One region of the Oceaniserpentilla sp. 4NH20-0058 genome, then DNA from elsewhere that is predicted to be linked to it. Evidence: predicted binding sites of a transcription regulator. Region 1 holds the regulator's gene; the other holds the start of a gene.

Region 1 (7,656 bases):
GCATTCGTTTACGCAGCCTAGTGAAAAAGTATTCAGACCATATAGCTGTTCCTGTACAAATGATTAAAGAGCACAGTGGTGAGGAAGAAGCACCAGCTGAAACAGAATGGGAAGCGGTTAACTCGGCTAAAGCCCTATGGGTTCGTAGCAAAAGTGATGTTAAAGAAGAAGAATATCAAGAGTTTTATAAGCACATTGCCCATGATTACGAAGATGCCTTAACTTGGTCTCATAACAAAGTTGAAGGTACCTTAGAGTACACCAGCTTGTTGTATGTACCTAAGCGTCCTCCATTTGATTTATGGAACCGTGAAGGCAATCGCGGACTTAAATTATATGTTCAGCGTGTGTTTATTATGGACGATGCTGAGCAATTCTTGCCGCCATACCTACGCTTTATCAAAGGTGTCGTGGATAGTAACGATTTACCATTAAACGTCAGTCGTGAAATTTTACAAGATAACGCCAGCATTAGTTCAATGCGCACAGCATTAACTAAGCGCATCTTAGATATGCTTAAAAAGTTTGCGAAAAAAGACCCTGAGCAATATCAAACGTTCTGGGAAGGGTTTGGCCAAGTACTAAAAGAAGGGCCAGCTGATGACTTTGCTAATAAAGAAAAAGTCGCAGAGCTATTCCGTTTTGCATCCACGAAAGGCGAAGACAATAAGCAGTCGGTTTCTTTGGATGCCTATCTTGAGCGTGCTGAAGAGTCACAGGATAAAGTTTACTACTTAACCGCTGAAAACTACTTAACGGCTTCGCGCAGTCCTCACTTAGAGGTATTCCGTAAGAAGGGTATTGAGGTGCTTCTATTAACGGATCGTGTAGATGAGTGGATGATTTCTCACTTAAGTGAATTCAAAGGTAAAACGTTTGAAGACATCACAAAAGGTGATTTGGCTCTTGATGAAACCGACAAGGCGGAACAAGAAAAAGCCGAAAAAGAAAATGAGTCATTAGTTCAACGCATTAAAGATACATTAGGTGACAAAGTAGAAGATGTACGCATTTCTAACCGTTTAACCGATTCCGCAGCTTGTTTAGTGGTTGGTAAAGACGACATGGGCATGCAAATGCGTCGTATGTTGGAAGCAGCTGGTCAGGCATTGCCAGAGGCAAAGCGTGTACTTGAAGTAAATCCAGAGCATCCTCTTATTGTTAAGATGGATCTACAAAGTGATGAAGACCGTTTCAAAGAAATGGCCGAAATCATTTATGAGCAGTCACAGCTTGCAGAGGGTAGCCAATTACAAGACCCAGCAGGGTATGTGGATCGCATTAATAAATTGCTACTAGGTTTATTAGACGCGTAGGTCAGCTTGATCAAAAAAAGCTCAGTGTTTTGCACTGGGCTTTTTTTGTGGCGGATCCTAGGCCAGTACCCAAAAGGGTGACTAGGTTTATCCATAAGCTTATCGTATGATAGCGCCATAATAACCATACATATATTTAAAAGGTGATACATGAAATTGCTGAACCTATTGGCCCCAATTGGTTTGTTGCTTAGCTCTGCTGTATATGCGGGCGGTTCTTTAGATTTGAGTATAAATGATGAAACAGCGGGTTTAGAGTACGACGCTACCCGTATGGGCAGTCCTATGCATATCTCCGCTGGTTTTCTTTATCACGAAGAAGACGGCGAACTAATTACTTTTGGTTTGAATGCGGTGGATGTACGTGATTCGAAAAGTAGTCTTCGCATCGGCGTAGGCGGCAAGGTTTATGGTTATTTCAATGATGCTGGTGATGGCGGTGCGCTAGCTGTAGGCGGTTTTGTGCGATATGCACCACCTGAGCTTAATGGTTTAGGGTTTGCTGGCCATGCGTATTATGCGCCTAGTGTATTATCGTTTTCGGATACTGAAAATATGGTGGATGTGAGTGCCCGTGTCGAGTACATGTTATTGCCTACAGCCATGGTGTATTTAGGTTATCGCTTTATCGAAGCCAATGAAGACGCTTTAGATATCGAAGTTGCAAATAATGGCCACTTTGGACTGCGCATTAACTTCTAATGAGTGCTGTCAGTCGAACTAACCAAGTGGTGTTTTTTGCTCGCAGTTGCCTAGCACAAGCTGAGCAGGCTGCAGGGCAAGATAAGCGTCAGCTAGAAGAGGGCGCTTTATCTCATTTGTATACTGGTGTTGTTTCATTTGCTAATGAGCTGGTGGGTCAATATCGTTTAGCCCCATTTGAAGATATCAAAGAGCTATTCATGCGAACTGACCTACCTGCTGAGTTGTATGAGTTGGCACTTTTACAGCAGGACTCTAGTAGCTGGATAGCTGCATTGTTAAAACAGTATCAAAGAATGTTATTAACTGGGCTGGATGATGGTGTTGTTACACATTCGGCACAATTAATTTCTAGCCAGTCGGACTATGTCAGTCTTATGCGTAACTGGTTGATTGAATTAGAAAAAACCATACAACGTATGCGTTTACACTACCAAGAAAACTAAACCTCAAGATTTTAGGCGTTGGAGGCATGCTTTTGCAGTGATATACTCCCGCCCCCTTTGTATCGTGTCACCTGTTTTGAGAGAATGTTTTTCATGGCCTCTGTATTTGAAATTGTAGAACTATCCGATGGCGATATTGCCCTTAAGCGCAGTGACGGTGAAGGTGAGCCTTTAGTTCGTATAACATTTTCTGTAGATGCGAAAGAAAGTTTTCCTGAGCAACACATTGAAATAGCAAAAGCCATGATTGAGGCAGGTGTTCGTAAAGTAGGTGAGTTAAGTGGTGTAGAGGTGGAAGATACCTCGGCCATCGCCGATTTAGAGCATCGTGTTATACACTAACGCAGATTAAGTAAACGCTGCTAAGGCAGCGTTTTTTTTGGTGATGGTTATTGAATGTGTTGGCGAATGACACCTACATAAAGTCCTTCAATTTCCATGTCTTGAGTTTCTAAATCAACCACAATTGGTTGATAGTCGCTATTTTCTGCTTGCAATAGCACTACGTTATTATTCTTCACAAATCGTTTTACAGTAACTTCTTCGCCTACTCTGGCTACAACGATTTGGCCATTACGTGCCAGATTTGTTTTATGCACTGCGATTAAGTCGCCGTCCATGATACCTACATCTTTCATGCTGTCCCCGTGCACCTCTAACAAAAAGTCTGCATTGGGTTTAAAAAACTCTCTAGGTAGCTCTACATAGCGCTCAATATGCTCTTGTGCCAATATTGGTTCGCCAGCGGCAACGCGACCAATAATAGGTAAACCGCTTTCATGTTGAGCAAGGCGAATACCCCGGCTGGCACCTGGTGTCATTTCTATTGCGCCTTTGCGAGCGAGTGCTTTTAGGTGTTCTTCAGCAGCATTAGGGCTTTTGAAGCCTAATTCTTGAGCGATTTCGGCTCGTGTTGGAGGGAAGCCAGTGGACTCGATCGATTGCTTGATTAAATCTAAAACTTCTTGCTGACGTGCGGTAAGTTTGATCATGTTGGCTGCTTATCTGTTTTTATATACATGTTGTGATTATATACAGTGTTTAACTTGTGTAAAGTCATTGCCTAAAAAAGGGTTGACCGCATAGTTTCTTTATTCTAATTTGACGGTTCGTCAAAAAATGACGGTTCGTCAAAAATATGAAGTAGGTCATAAGTTGAAGCCTGTGAATCATAAAGATCAAGTAAGACTAAATAGAGAATCGCTGATTCTAGATGTGGCCTTAACCCAATTAAACGAGAAAGGGTTTCAAGGGTTGACCATGCAAGGTATTGCAAATGCCACTGATTACTCGAAAGGAACCATTTATCAGCATTTTGGTTGTAAAGAAGATGTGATAACTAAGCTGGTGATTCAATGTGCAAAGCGATTACTCCACCTAATTGATGTGGCGCTTGAGCATGGTCAAGGGTTGCGCCATCAGGTGATCTTGGTGAGCTGGGCATTTTTTAAAAATGCAGAACGTCACCCTGTGCTGACAGGATTATTATCCCGGGCTAAATCTCCAGATTTTCAAAGCAAAGTAAGCGAGCCGCTGCAAACCGAGTTGTCGTTCATTGATCAAACTATATTGTCGAAAGTTATGGGGCTGTTTGCTAGCCAAACTGATCTTGCACCTGAACAAGTAAAAGCCGCGGCATTTGGCTGGTGGGCTATGAAGTGGGGCGTCCAAGATGTAATGGTTAATGGTTGGGAGCTTTCTCGCTTAGGTTTTGATGATCCTAAAAAATTTTTTTTTGAGTCATTGCACATATTTTTAGATGGTTTTGGGGTTCAGCAAGATGAGCCCAGCCGCCAATATGAGCAACTACAAACATTATCAAACTCTATCTTTAAAATTTAACGATAAAAATAAGGAAATTTGTATGATAGAAAAATTAACGGCTTGGGTTGTCAAACATCCTTGGATGGTTGTGCTAAGCACACTTATTATTGTTGTTGCTTGTGGTTTTGGTGCTAAAAACATCAAACTCAATGCGGATTATCGAGCGTTTTTTAGCCATGATAATCCACACTTAAAAGCATTTGAAGATTTACAGGATCAATACAACAAAGTAGATAATATTCTTATCGCTTTAGTACCTGAGGATGGCGATGTATTTAATAAACGTATTCTCACTCTTATAGAGAAATTAACGGAAGACTCTTGGCAAGTGCCATATAGTCGCCGTGTAGATTCCATATCTAACTTTCAATATACCTATGCAGAAGAAGATGACTTGATTGTTGAAAACTTATTCGAGTTTTCAGCAGAATTAACCCAAAATGAAATTCAAGCAAAAAAAGTGGTTGCTCTTAAAGATCCTGTATTGGCAGGTAACCTAATTTCCCATGATGGTAAAGCGACAGGTATTAATATAACTATCAATCTTCCCGGGGTTGATCAGGCTGCAGAAGTACCTGAAGTAGTGAGTTATGTTCGTGAAATGGTTGCCGAATATGAAAAACAATATCCAAATGTAGGCTTCTATTTAACGGGGGTCACGATGACAAATAATGCATTCCCCGAAGCCAGCCAACAAGACATGCAGCAATTGTATCCAGTGATGATTGTCTTGATTTTAATCTTACTGTTTTTCTCTTTAAAGGGCATGTGGGGAACCTTAGCAACATTCAGTATTGTGGTGTTTTCATCTGCTCTGGCTATGGGGATTTTTGGCTGGCCTGGGCCTCAGGTTACTCCAACGACTTTATCGGCCCCTGTCATGATTATGACGTTAGCCATAGCGGATTGTATTCACATATTAATGAGCTATTACCATGGTATAGCAAAAGGGCAATCCAAACAGGCCGCTATGATTGAGAGTATTCGCATTAATTTTCAGCCTGTACTGTTGACCAGTGTTACAACGGCTATTGGCTTTCTAACGCTTAATTTCTCTGATGCACCACCGTTTCATGACTTAGGCAATATTGTGTGCATAGGTGTGCTGGCAGCGTTTGTATTGGCTATTGTCTATTTACCTGCATTAATGATGTTACTGCCTTCAAAGCGTGTTTCTGAGTCGTTTGAAGAAAACCCACGCATGCAGTCATTATCGGATTACGTTATCAAACACTATAAGAAGTTATTGGTGGTTTTTAGCGTGGTGATCGTTACGCTTATTGCCTTAATTCCGTTGAATGAACTTGACGACAATACCATTGAGTATTTTGATTGGAGTATAAAGTTCAGAAGTGATAGTGAAAAAGTCGCCGAAGTGTTAACAGGAGTGCAAAGTATCAATTATTCGCTTCAAGCGGATGGTGAGATGGGGGTTGTTGCCCCTGATTATTTAAAAACAATTGATGCGTTTTCAGAGTTTATGCGTGAGCAGGCAGGGGTGCGTCATGTAAACACATTTAGTGATGTGATGAAGCGGCTTAATAAAAATATGAACGGTGATGATGACGCATTTTATACTTTGCCAGATGATCGTCAGCTTGCTGCTCAGTATATGCTGTTATATGAATTATCCTTACCTTATGGATTAGATTTAACTAATCAAATAAACGGTAATAAATCTGCAACAAGAGTTTCGCTTCAAGTAGATAAAATTACTGCTCAAGAATTAATTACTTTAGATAAAAAGGCTGTTGCGTGGCTGGAACAGAATGCAGCGCCATACATGGTGACAGAAGGCGCAAGTACCAACATTATGTTTGCTCATATTACCGAACGTAATATTAAAAGTATGATTGGGGGTGTTGTGGGTGCATTAATCTTAATCTCTTTTATTATTATGCTGGCTATTAAGTCCGTTAAGTTAGGGCTAATTAGTTTAATACCCAATTTAGTACCTGCTGGTATGGGTTTTGGATTATGGGCGGTATTTGATGGGCAAGTGGGTTTAGGCTTGTCTGTTGTTATGGGTGTGACACTTGGGATTGTTGTTGACGATACCGTTCACTTTATGACGAAATATGTACGAGCAAAACGTGAGCTTAATCTCACTACTGAAAAAGCCATTGAATATGCGTTTCATACGGTGGGCGTTGCTTTAACTGCAACAACAATAGTACTTTGTGCTGGTTTTATGGTGTTAATGCTTTCTCCGTTTGCAATTAATACCCATATGGGAATTATGAGCGCATTAACTATAGCGTTAGCTTTGATTGTCGATTTCTTTTATTTGCCGCCATTATTATTGGCGCTAGATAAAGCGAATAAATAACTTATTTGAATAGGGATATATAATGTTAAAAACGATATTTGTATCAAGTGTTTTAGCTGTGAGCTGTGCGATGTCTTTTGCTCAAACGCCAGAGCAGAAAGGTTTAGATATAGCAGTTGAAAGCGATAAGCGAGACCAAGGATTTGATGATTCAATGGTTTCTTTGAGAATGGTACTTATTGATAGTAAAGGGACTGAGTCACCTCGTAAGTTACGTATTAAAGCGTTAGAAGGCGAGGGGGAAGAGGGAGATAAATCATTAATGATTTTTGATACGCCGATTGATCAAAAAGGCGTAGCAATGTTGACTTATACTCATAAAACGAAAGCAGATGATCAATGGTTGTATTTACCGGCACTTAAGCGTGTTAAAAAAATATCTTCAAAAAATAAGTCAGGCCCATTTGTGGGTAGTGAATTTGCTTTTGAAGATATCAGTGCTCAAGAGGTAGAGAAGTACAAATACAAATATCTACGTGATGAAACCTATGATGGCAAAGATTGCTTTGTGGTTGAACGTTACCCCACGGATCGTTATTCAGGTTATACCAAACAGGTTGCATGGATTGATAAAGAAGGTTACCGCCCATTAAAAATTGATTTTTATGATCGCAAAGATAGCTTATTAAAAACTTTAGAAAATAAAGAGTATAAAAAATACCTCGATAAGTACTGGCGTCCAAATATTAGCTTTATGCGAAATCACCAAACTGGTAAGGCTACTCGTTTAGAGTACAAAGACTATGAATTTAAAGTAGGTCTTAACAATAAAGAGTTCACAAAAAACAGTTTGAAACGAGCAAAATAAAATGAGATGCCTTTCTTCTTTTAGTGTATTTATGCTTGCCAGTGCATTTTCGTATTCAGATGTGAATATTACCTCTCAACTGGATTACGAAGGCACAGGGTATGTTGAAAATAGCAAAATAGATGAGTCAAATTCAACGAGTTTTAATCACTCGTTAAGTTTCAATACGGAAATCTATTCAGAAATAGCAGATGGTCAGTCTGTTACGTTTAAACCGTTTTTTCGTTGGGA
Region 2 (7,656 bases), on a different contig from region 1:
CTGGTAAAAATAATGTGCTTACCATCTGGCATCCAATTTGGTTCCGTATCAATCCCATAATGAGTTGTGATACGTTCTAAGTTTCTGGTTTTTAAATCCACCACATAAATTTCAGGATTGCCGTCTTTGGATAACGTTAGCGCTAGCTTATTTCCATCCGGTGAGAACGCTGGCGCACTATTTAAGCCTTTATTTGAACTGATTAACTCTTTTTTCCCTGATGCAATATCCTGTACATATACACGGCTACCTGAATCCTCCAGCATAACGTATGCAATGCGCTTACCATCTGGCGCCCAAGCGGGTGAAAAGATTGAATACTTTGAAGTAAGTATCACTTGTTCTCGCGCACCGTCACTGTCGGCAATGGATAAATTAAACCGAGTACGATTAGAGTTGGTGGTAACGTAAGCGATTTTCGTAGCAAATGCACCACGAATCCCCGTTAGCTGTTCATAAATAGCATCACCAATTCGGTGCGAAACATCTCGAACTTGAGCCATTGTGCCCTTTAATGTTTGCGTTAATAGCTCTCGTTCATTAAAAACATCAAATAATTGATATCTAACTTGAAACTGACCACCTGCTAATTGATTAATCGTTCCTATTACTACGTAATCTTGTTTCAATAAACGCCAATCACGAAAATATAAATCAGCTTCTGTCGCTGGGTGGCTGAGCATATCTTTTGGCTCTATTACAGCAAAGTGTCCTGAGCGCTCCAAATCCGATCGGATAATATCGTCAATACCATCAGGCATAGCTTGTGAACTATTCACCTTAAAAGGCACCACGGCAATAGGAATAGAGGAGGCAATCCCTTGAGTAATCTCAATGGTGAGTTCTGCCCTAACGGTCGCACTAATAAACAAGCTCAATAAAAAAATAATACGTATCATCATAAACGGGCATTTTCCGGTTTAAGGGTGAAAATGAATTGGCGAAAACTTTTCTCAAACAAAACCAGATCTTCTGGCACAGGTAATACACCGACTCGCCATACTGCCTGCTCTGCGCTGCGATCTAGTGCATCATTACCACTACTTTCAAGGAGAACCACTTCGGTCACTTCCCCTGTAGGCACCAGATAGATGCGCAAGACGACTTCGTCACTGTGCTTAGTACTTGGAGGTAATCGCCAAGACGCCTCTATTAACGCTTGTATTTGACTGATATAGCTAGCCTGTTGTTCCTGCTCATATTCCGCTTGTTTCGCAGCTTGCTCTTGTTTTTTAGCCTGCTCTTTAGCAGTTTGAGCCTCTTCTTGCTCTAAGGCATCCATAAAATCTAGCCCCGGCAAAGGTACTACTGGTTTAGCTGGTTCTTTAACTGTTGCGGGCTTGTGTACTTTTTTAGGTATCGGCTTTGGCTTTGGCTTTGGCTTGGGTTTTGGTTTCGGCTTTGGTTTTACCTTTTTAGGTGGTGATTTAGTAACCGTTTTTCTAACAGGCGCTACTTTTGGTTTTGGCTTATTAACCTGCACAATGCGCGCAGCGATATGCTGCGGTGCTTTCACCACTCTATCCTCTTTACCTATCCATTGATTGGTTAGTAATACCATTAGCACTAATATAATGAAGCCAGAACCTAACGCCGGAATTTTGAAGCTGGTTGGGTCAGAAAAATTCAACGCCATTACTTACCAGGCTCCGGCGCTTCTGTCACTAGACCAACACCTTTTGCCCCTGCCGCTTGCAAGGTGCTCATTAAATCAATCACTTTACCATAGGCTACGGTTTGATCGCCCCGTACCAATACTTCAGTATCTGTTTGTTGCTCTAAGATTTTAGACACGTACTGATGCACAAATTCTAGATTAACCGCTTGATCTTCATCTTTGCCGCGCTCGATGATGTATTGGCCATTGGCTTTGATGGTAACAATCAAAGGCTCTTCATTTTTTTTCGATTTAATCGGCTCACTCGCCACTTTAGGCAGGTCTACTTTTACCCCTTGAGTTAAGACTGGCGCAGTAATCATAAAGATAACCAGTAAGACCAGCATGACGTCAATGTAGGGCACCACATTCATTTCGGCGATTGGGCGACGCTTTTGCTTAGCCATAATTACTTTTTCACTGTTTCTTGAGTCGCTGGTGGAACCGGGGTCTCAGGGACCACTTTGTTCTTCTTATAAACTTGGCGATGCAAAATACTGATGAATTCTTCACCAAATGTTTCATAACTACTGATAACTTGATCCACCTTGGTGGTAAAGCGGTTATAAAAAATCACCGCAGGAATGGCTGCAAATAAACCAATAGCCGTTGCAATCAATGCTTCAGCAATACCTGGAGCAACCGTTGCTAAGGTAGCTTGGTGCACATTAGCTAAACCACGAAAGCTATTCATGATACCCCAAACGGTTCCAAATAGACCAACGTATGGGCTAGTTGAACCAACTGTCGCTAAAAACGGCAGATGTAATTCGAGTAACTCTGATTCACGAGTTGTTGCTACACGCATTGCACGTTGTGTCCCTTCCATTACGGCTTCTGGATCTGCATTGCTTTGCTGGCGTAAGCGACTGAATTCACGAAAACCCGCGATAAAAATATTGTCTACACCAAATGCAGGAGGTTCTTGATTAATTTCTTTATAAAGCTGGCTCAAATCCATGCCTGACCAAAAGCGATCTTCAAATTCAATCACACTTTTTTTAGCCGCACTTAATACCCTTTGGCGCTGGATAATAATCATCCAAGAGGCAAATACAGCCGCCAGCAACACCAGCATGACTAATTGCACGACAAAACTAGCATTGGAAATTAACGACCATAAGGTCATAGACTCATTCACGTTGTTGCTCCTTACTCATCACGGTCTGTGATGACTTTTATAATCTCATCTGGCATGGCCATTGGTTTTTTGGTGTCGCCATGCACACACGCCACAGTTACGCTTGCCTGCATTTTTTGTTCGTGACCACAAGTAATGGTTTGCGCCATTACCATTGATGCTTTTTTAACTTGCGTCACTGTAGTGATAACGGTTAGTAACTCATCCAATGTGGCTGGCTGTTGCCACTTAATTTGCATGTCTCGGACAACAAAAATAGTATTTTGTTGCTTCAAGAGGGATTGATTAAACCCCGCCTCCCTTAACCATTCGGTTCTGGCACGCTCGAGAAAATACAGGTAGCGCGCATGATAAACAATTCCCCCTGCGTCAGTATCTTCATAATATACACGAACAGGCCATTGAAATTGATTACTCACTACCCTCTCCTTTTGGGGTTAAACCGAAATGCGTATAAGCATGGTCGGTCACAACTCGACCCCTTGGTGTGCGCATCATAAAACCTTGTTGGATTAAATACGGCTCTAATACATCTTCTATGGTATCCCGTTCTTCACTGATTGCAGCGGCAAGTGAATCCACACCTACTGGACCGCCACCAAATTTTTCAATCATGGCCAACAGTAAACGTCTATCCATGTGATCTAATCCATGGGTGTCTACATTTAGCATATTCAACGCTAAATCTGCCATTTGCTGTGAAATGGTGCCATCCCCTTTCACTTCAGCAAAATCTCGTACGCGACGTAATAGCCGATTAGCAATTCGAGGGGTCCCTCGTGAGCGCATGGCTACTTCTTTCGCCCCGCCTCCTTTAATTTCAACCTCAAGCATAGATGCACTGCGTGTCACTATGCCTGTCAAATCATGCACATTATAAAATTCTAAGCGCTGAACGATACCGAAACGATCACGCAATGGCGAAGTTAATAAACCCGCACGGGTAGTGGCACCAATTAGTGTGAACGGGGGTAAATCAATTTTGATAGATCGTGCAGCTGGTCCTTCCCCTACCATGATATCCAATTGATAATCTTCCATGGCGGGGTACAACACTTCTTCTACAGATGCACTCAAGCGATGAATTTCATCAATAAAGAGCACATCCCCTTCTTCCAAATTGGTGAGCATGGCCGCTAAATCGCCAGCTTTTTCTAACACAGGGCCAGAGGTGGATTTAATATTTACCCCTAACTCATTGGCCATAATATTGGCCAATGTGGTTTTACCCAAGCCGGGTGGGCCAAAAATTAAAGTATGATCCAACGCTTCTTTTCGTGCTTTCGCTGCTCCAATGAAGATTTCCATTTGCTCGCGCACCACAGGCTGGCCTTCATAATCAGCTAAGGTCTTTGGGCGTATAGCACGGTCTTGATGTACTTCCTGTGGCACAAGTTGCTCGTTTTCGGCACTGATAAAGCGATCACTTTCTATCATATTGTGTTCTCGTGGTTACTGCTTCAACATGCCTTTAAGGGCAAAACGGATCAAATCTTCTGCACTGCTGACGGGGTCTTTAATAGCCGATATAGCTTTAGCCGCTTCTGTGGGTTTATATCCCAGAGCAATCAAGGCTCCTTCTGCTTCTTGAACCCACACTTCTTGGCCAGCAGGCTGCGGATTCGCCGCTGCCATCAACGGTAAGTCTGAATCCACTTGCCATTCTTTTAAGCGATCTTTCATTTCCACCACTAAACGCTCAGCGGTTTTTTTACCAATACCCGGTATGCGCACCAAAGTGGCGGTGTCGCCATCATGGATTGAGCGTACAAAATTAATCGCTTCAATACCTGATAATATGGCCAGCGCCAATTTGGGCCCCACGCCAGAGACTTTAATCAGTGCTCGAAACAACGCTCGCTGCTGTTTATCTGAAAAGCCGTACAATAATTGTGCATCTTCACGCACCACAAATTGTGTGTGCAAGGTAACGGATTGACCAAGGGCTGGCAGCTTATAAATGGTGGTCATTGGGGCTAAAACTTCATAGCCAATGCCATTTACATCAATCAGTAATTCAGGAGATTGTTTTTCAATGAGGATGCCACTAATACGACCAATCATATAAAGCTGCTTATTCTTAGAGTACTGTATTTATAATCAGTAGAGGTTACCCAATCCTTCATAGAATGGCTAGTGGCTAAGGGTTAAAACTCTTTTAAACGCCCTCGTTTTTGTCGGTTTGCCCCCGCTTGTGCCACTAAATTTTGGCTCGCGTAAGCATGGGTAATCGCAATGGCTAAGGCATCCGCCGCATCTGCCTGAGGTTTGCCGGGTAATCTGAGCAATAATTGAACCATGTGTTGCACTTGTTCTTTATTCGCAGCACCTGTGCCCGTCACAGCCTGCTTAATAGCGCGAGCCGCATATTCAGATACAGGAATATCTTGCATACTGGCGGCCACAATCGCTGTGCCTCGGGCTTGACCAAGCTTCAACGCTGAATCCACATTTTTCCCCATAAACACCTGCTCGATGGCAAATTCATCAGGGTGTTGTTCATTAATAATTTGCGATACACAGGTGTAAATTTGTTTTAAGCGATATGCCAAGTCTTGCGACGTATCTATACGGATACAGCCAGATGTGATGTACCGAAGCTTGCTACCTTGGGCTTCTATCACACCAAACCCGGTCAAGCGAGAACCTGGGTCGATGCCTAAAATGATGGACATGAATAACTCTTTTAAAAACCAAAGTGAGTACACAGGTATACGTGTAAAAATATACAGTGGTGAATATATCAGATAGATCAGATGTGCTCTAATAGAAAAATCTAACACAAGCCAATGATCACCGCATGCCTACATTGATTTTTCAGCTGACTTTAAAGCAATGGGATAAAAGTCAGCGCCATGACGCGTTTCAGACAGCCATTGCCAATGCAACGAATGTTTACCCAATCCAATCAAAGCCTGAATTCAGGCTTTTCGAATTACCTTGTGTATTCGATCAACACACTTTGGATTTCACAACTGAACCATTAGAACCAACATCCGCAGAACACATAATTGGTAATCAAGCTGGCCGCCCTATCAAACAAAGCCTATTAGAAGATGGCAGCGCCAAATTAGACCGGTTTATTATTTCAAACCAGCAAAACTCCATTCAGTTAGCCTATGAAGATGAAGAAGGAAACATCAGTAAAATAGGTGGTTTTAAAAATGGCTGGATTCAAGCGCAATATCAATGGCGCTATCGAGTTGAAAAAAACAATGAGATTTTCTGGCTTTATGAAGAAGTAACGCTTAATGCCGCTTTGGTTGATGAAATCAAACAGGATGTGTTTTTAGCGCAACCGCCAGCCAGCACTTTTAACACTGCAAAAATATAAGCACCCAAACAAAAAAAGAAGCCCGTGGGCTTCTTTCATAAACAAATAATCTTCCAAAAAGCTCTAAAGGAAATTCTGGCAAGGCAGCTTATTCTTTCAGAGAAGGCGCATAGCTGGCCTATGTAACTGATCTGAAAGGTTAAGATAACGCCGTCAGTGTTTTCGCTCAGGGCTTTCCCTCAAACTATTTGGTTTCTTTAGCGCGAACCTGAATCCCCACTTCACGCAGATTTTTAGCTGGCACCTCACCCGGTGCTGCTGTCATCACACACGCAGCCGATTGTGTTTTCGGGAAAGCAATCACTTCACGAATACTGTCAGCGCCTGTCATCAGCATGATTAGGCGGTCTAAACCGAATGCCAAACCACCATGTGGTGGCGCACCAAATTGAAGAGCATCTAACAAGAAGCCAAACTTCTCTTGTTGCTCTTCTTCAGAGATTTTTAGAATTTCAAAAACCACTTTTTGCATTTCTTGATCGTGAATACGGATTGAACCGCCACCCAGTTCACAACCGTTTAGTACCATGTCATAAGCACGAGAAAGTGCATTAGCTGGGTCAGCTTTTAGTTCTTCTGGCGAGCAAGACGGCGCTGTGAATGGGTGGTGAATAGCGGTTAGACCGCCGTCTGAGGTTTCTTCAAACATTGGGAAATCAACCACCCATAAAGGTGCCCACTCTTTGGTTAGCATGTTTAGGTCAAGGCCTAGTTTCACACGTAAAGCACCAAGTGCTTCGTTTACGATGGTTTCTTTATCTGCACCGAAGAATACAATGTCGCCGTTTTTAGCTTCGATTTTTTCCATGATCTTCATGGTGTTGTCATCGCCAATGAATTTGATAATTGGCGATTGTAAACCTTCAACGCCTTTTTCAATTTCGTTGACTTTGATCCAAGCCAGACCTTTTGCACCATAAATACTTACATACTTAGTGTATTCATCAATCTGCTTACGGGAAAGCTCTGCACCGCCCGGCACTTTAAGGGCCGCAACGCGACCTTTAGGGTCTTTAGCTGGGCCTGCGAACACTTTAAATTCGATATCTTGTAGGAACTCAGCTACATCGACTAATTCCATAGGAATACGCAGATCAGGCTTATCCGAACCATAACGGCTCATGGCTTCGCTGTAAGGCATGTGCGGGAAGTCGCCTAGATCAATGTCTAGTTGCTCTTTAAAAATGGCTTTTGCCATGCTTTCAGCCGCACCCATGATATCGTCTTCATTGATGAAAGAAGCCTCCATATCAATTTGAGTGAACTCAGGCTGACGGTCAGCACGTAAATCTTCATCACGGAAGCATTTCGCTATTTGGTAATAACGATCAAAACCCGACACCATTAATAGCTGTTTAAATAGCTGTGGTGATTGAGGCAATGCAAAGAAAGAACCTTGGTGAGTACGGCTAGGTACCAAGTAATCACGAGCACCCTCAGGGGTTGCACGAGTTAGAATAGGGGTTTCGATATCCAAGAAGCCTTGCTGGTCTAGGATGTTACGAATTTGCATGGTCACTTTAT

What was found. Region 1 encodes LexA, which represses DNA repair genes until DNA is damaged. Its sites were predicted from a motif close to TACTGTNTANNTANACAGTA; they were not measured.
Region 2: the regulator LexA is predicted to act here: its motif matches at 5,513-5,532, upstream of ruvC (crossover junction endodeoxyribonuclease RuvC).

The regions. Positions count from the first base shown of each region.
Region 1 covers NZ_BAABWE010000001.1:411,291-418,946, reverse strand. The annotation lists gene htpG (molecular chaperone HtpG) at 1-1,316, shown strand, start outside; gene ABWV45_RS01915 (YfaZ family outer membrane protein) at 1,467-2,018, shown strand; gene ABWV45_RS01910 (DUF6586 family protein) at 2,018-2,464, shown strand; gene ABWV45_RS01905 (hypothetical protein) at 2,558-2,806, shown strand; gene lexA (transcriptional repressor LexA) at 2,854-3,456, opposite strand; gene ABWV45_RS01895 (TetR/AcrR family transcriptional regulator) at 3,584-4,306, shown strand; gene ABWV45_RS01890 (efflux RND transporter permease subunit) at 4,329-6,617, shown strand; gene ABWV45_RS01885 (outer membrane lipoprotein-sorting protein) at 6,640-7,425, shown strand; gene ABWV45_RS01880 (hypothetical protein) at 7,457-7,656, shown strand, end outside.
Region 2 covers NZ_BAABWE010000007.1:60,199-67,854, reverse strand. The annotation lists gene tolB (Tol-Pal system beta propeller repeat protein TolB) at 1-902, opposite strand, end outside; gene tolA (cell envelope integrity protein TolA) at 899-1,636, opposite strand; gene tolR (protein TolR) at 1,636-2,064, opposite strand; gene tolQ (protein TolQ) at 2,067-2,798, opposite strand; gene ybgC (tol-pal system-associated acyl-CoA thioesterase) at 2,810-3,217, opposite strand; gene ruvB (Holliday junction branch migration DNA helicase RuvB) at 3,210-4,235, opposite strand; gene ruvA (Holliday junction branch migration protein RuvA) at 4,251-4,862, opposite strand; gene ruvC (crossover junction endodeoxyribonuclease RuvC) at 4,946-5,473, opposite strand; gene ABWV45_RS10365 (hypothetical protein) at 5,599-6,132, shown strand; gene aspS (aspartate--tRNA ligase) at 6,317-7,656, opposite strand, start outside.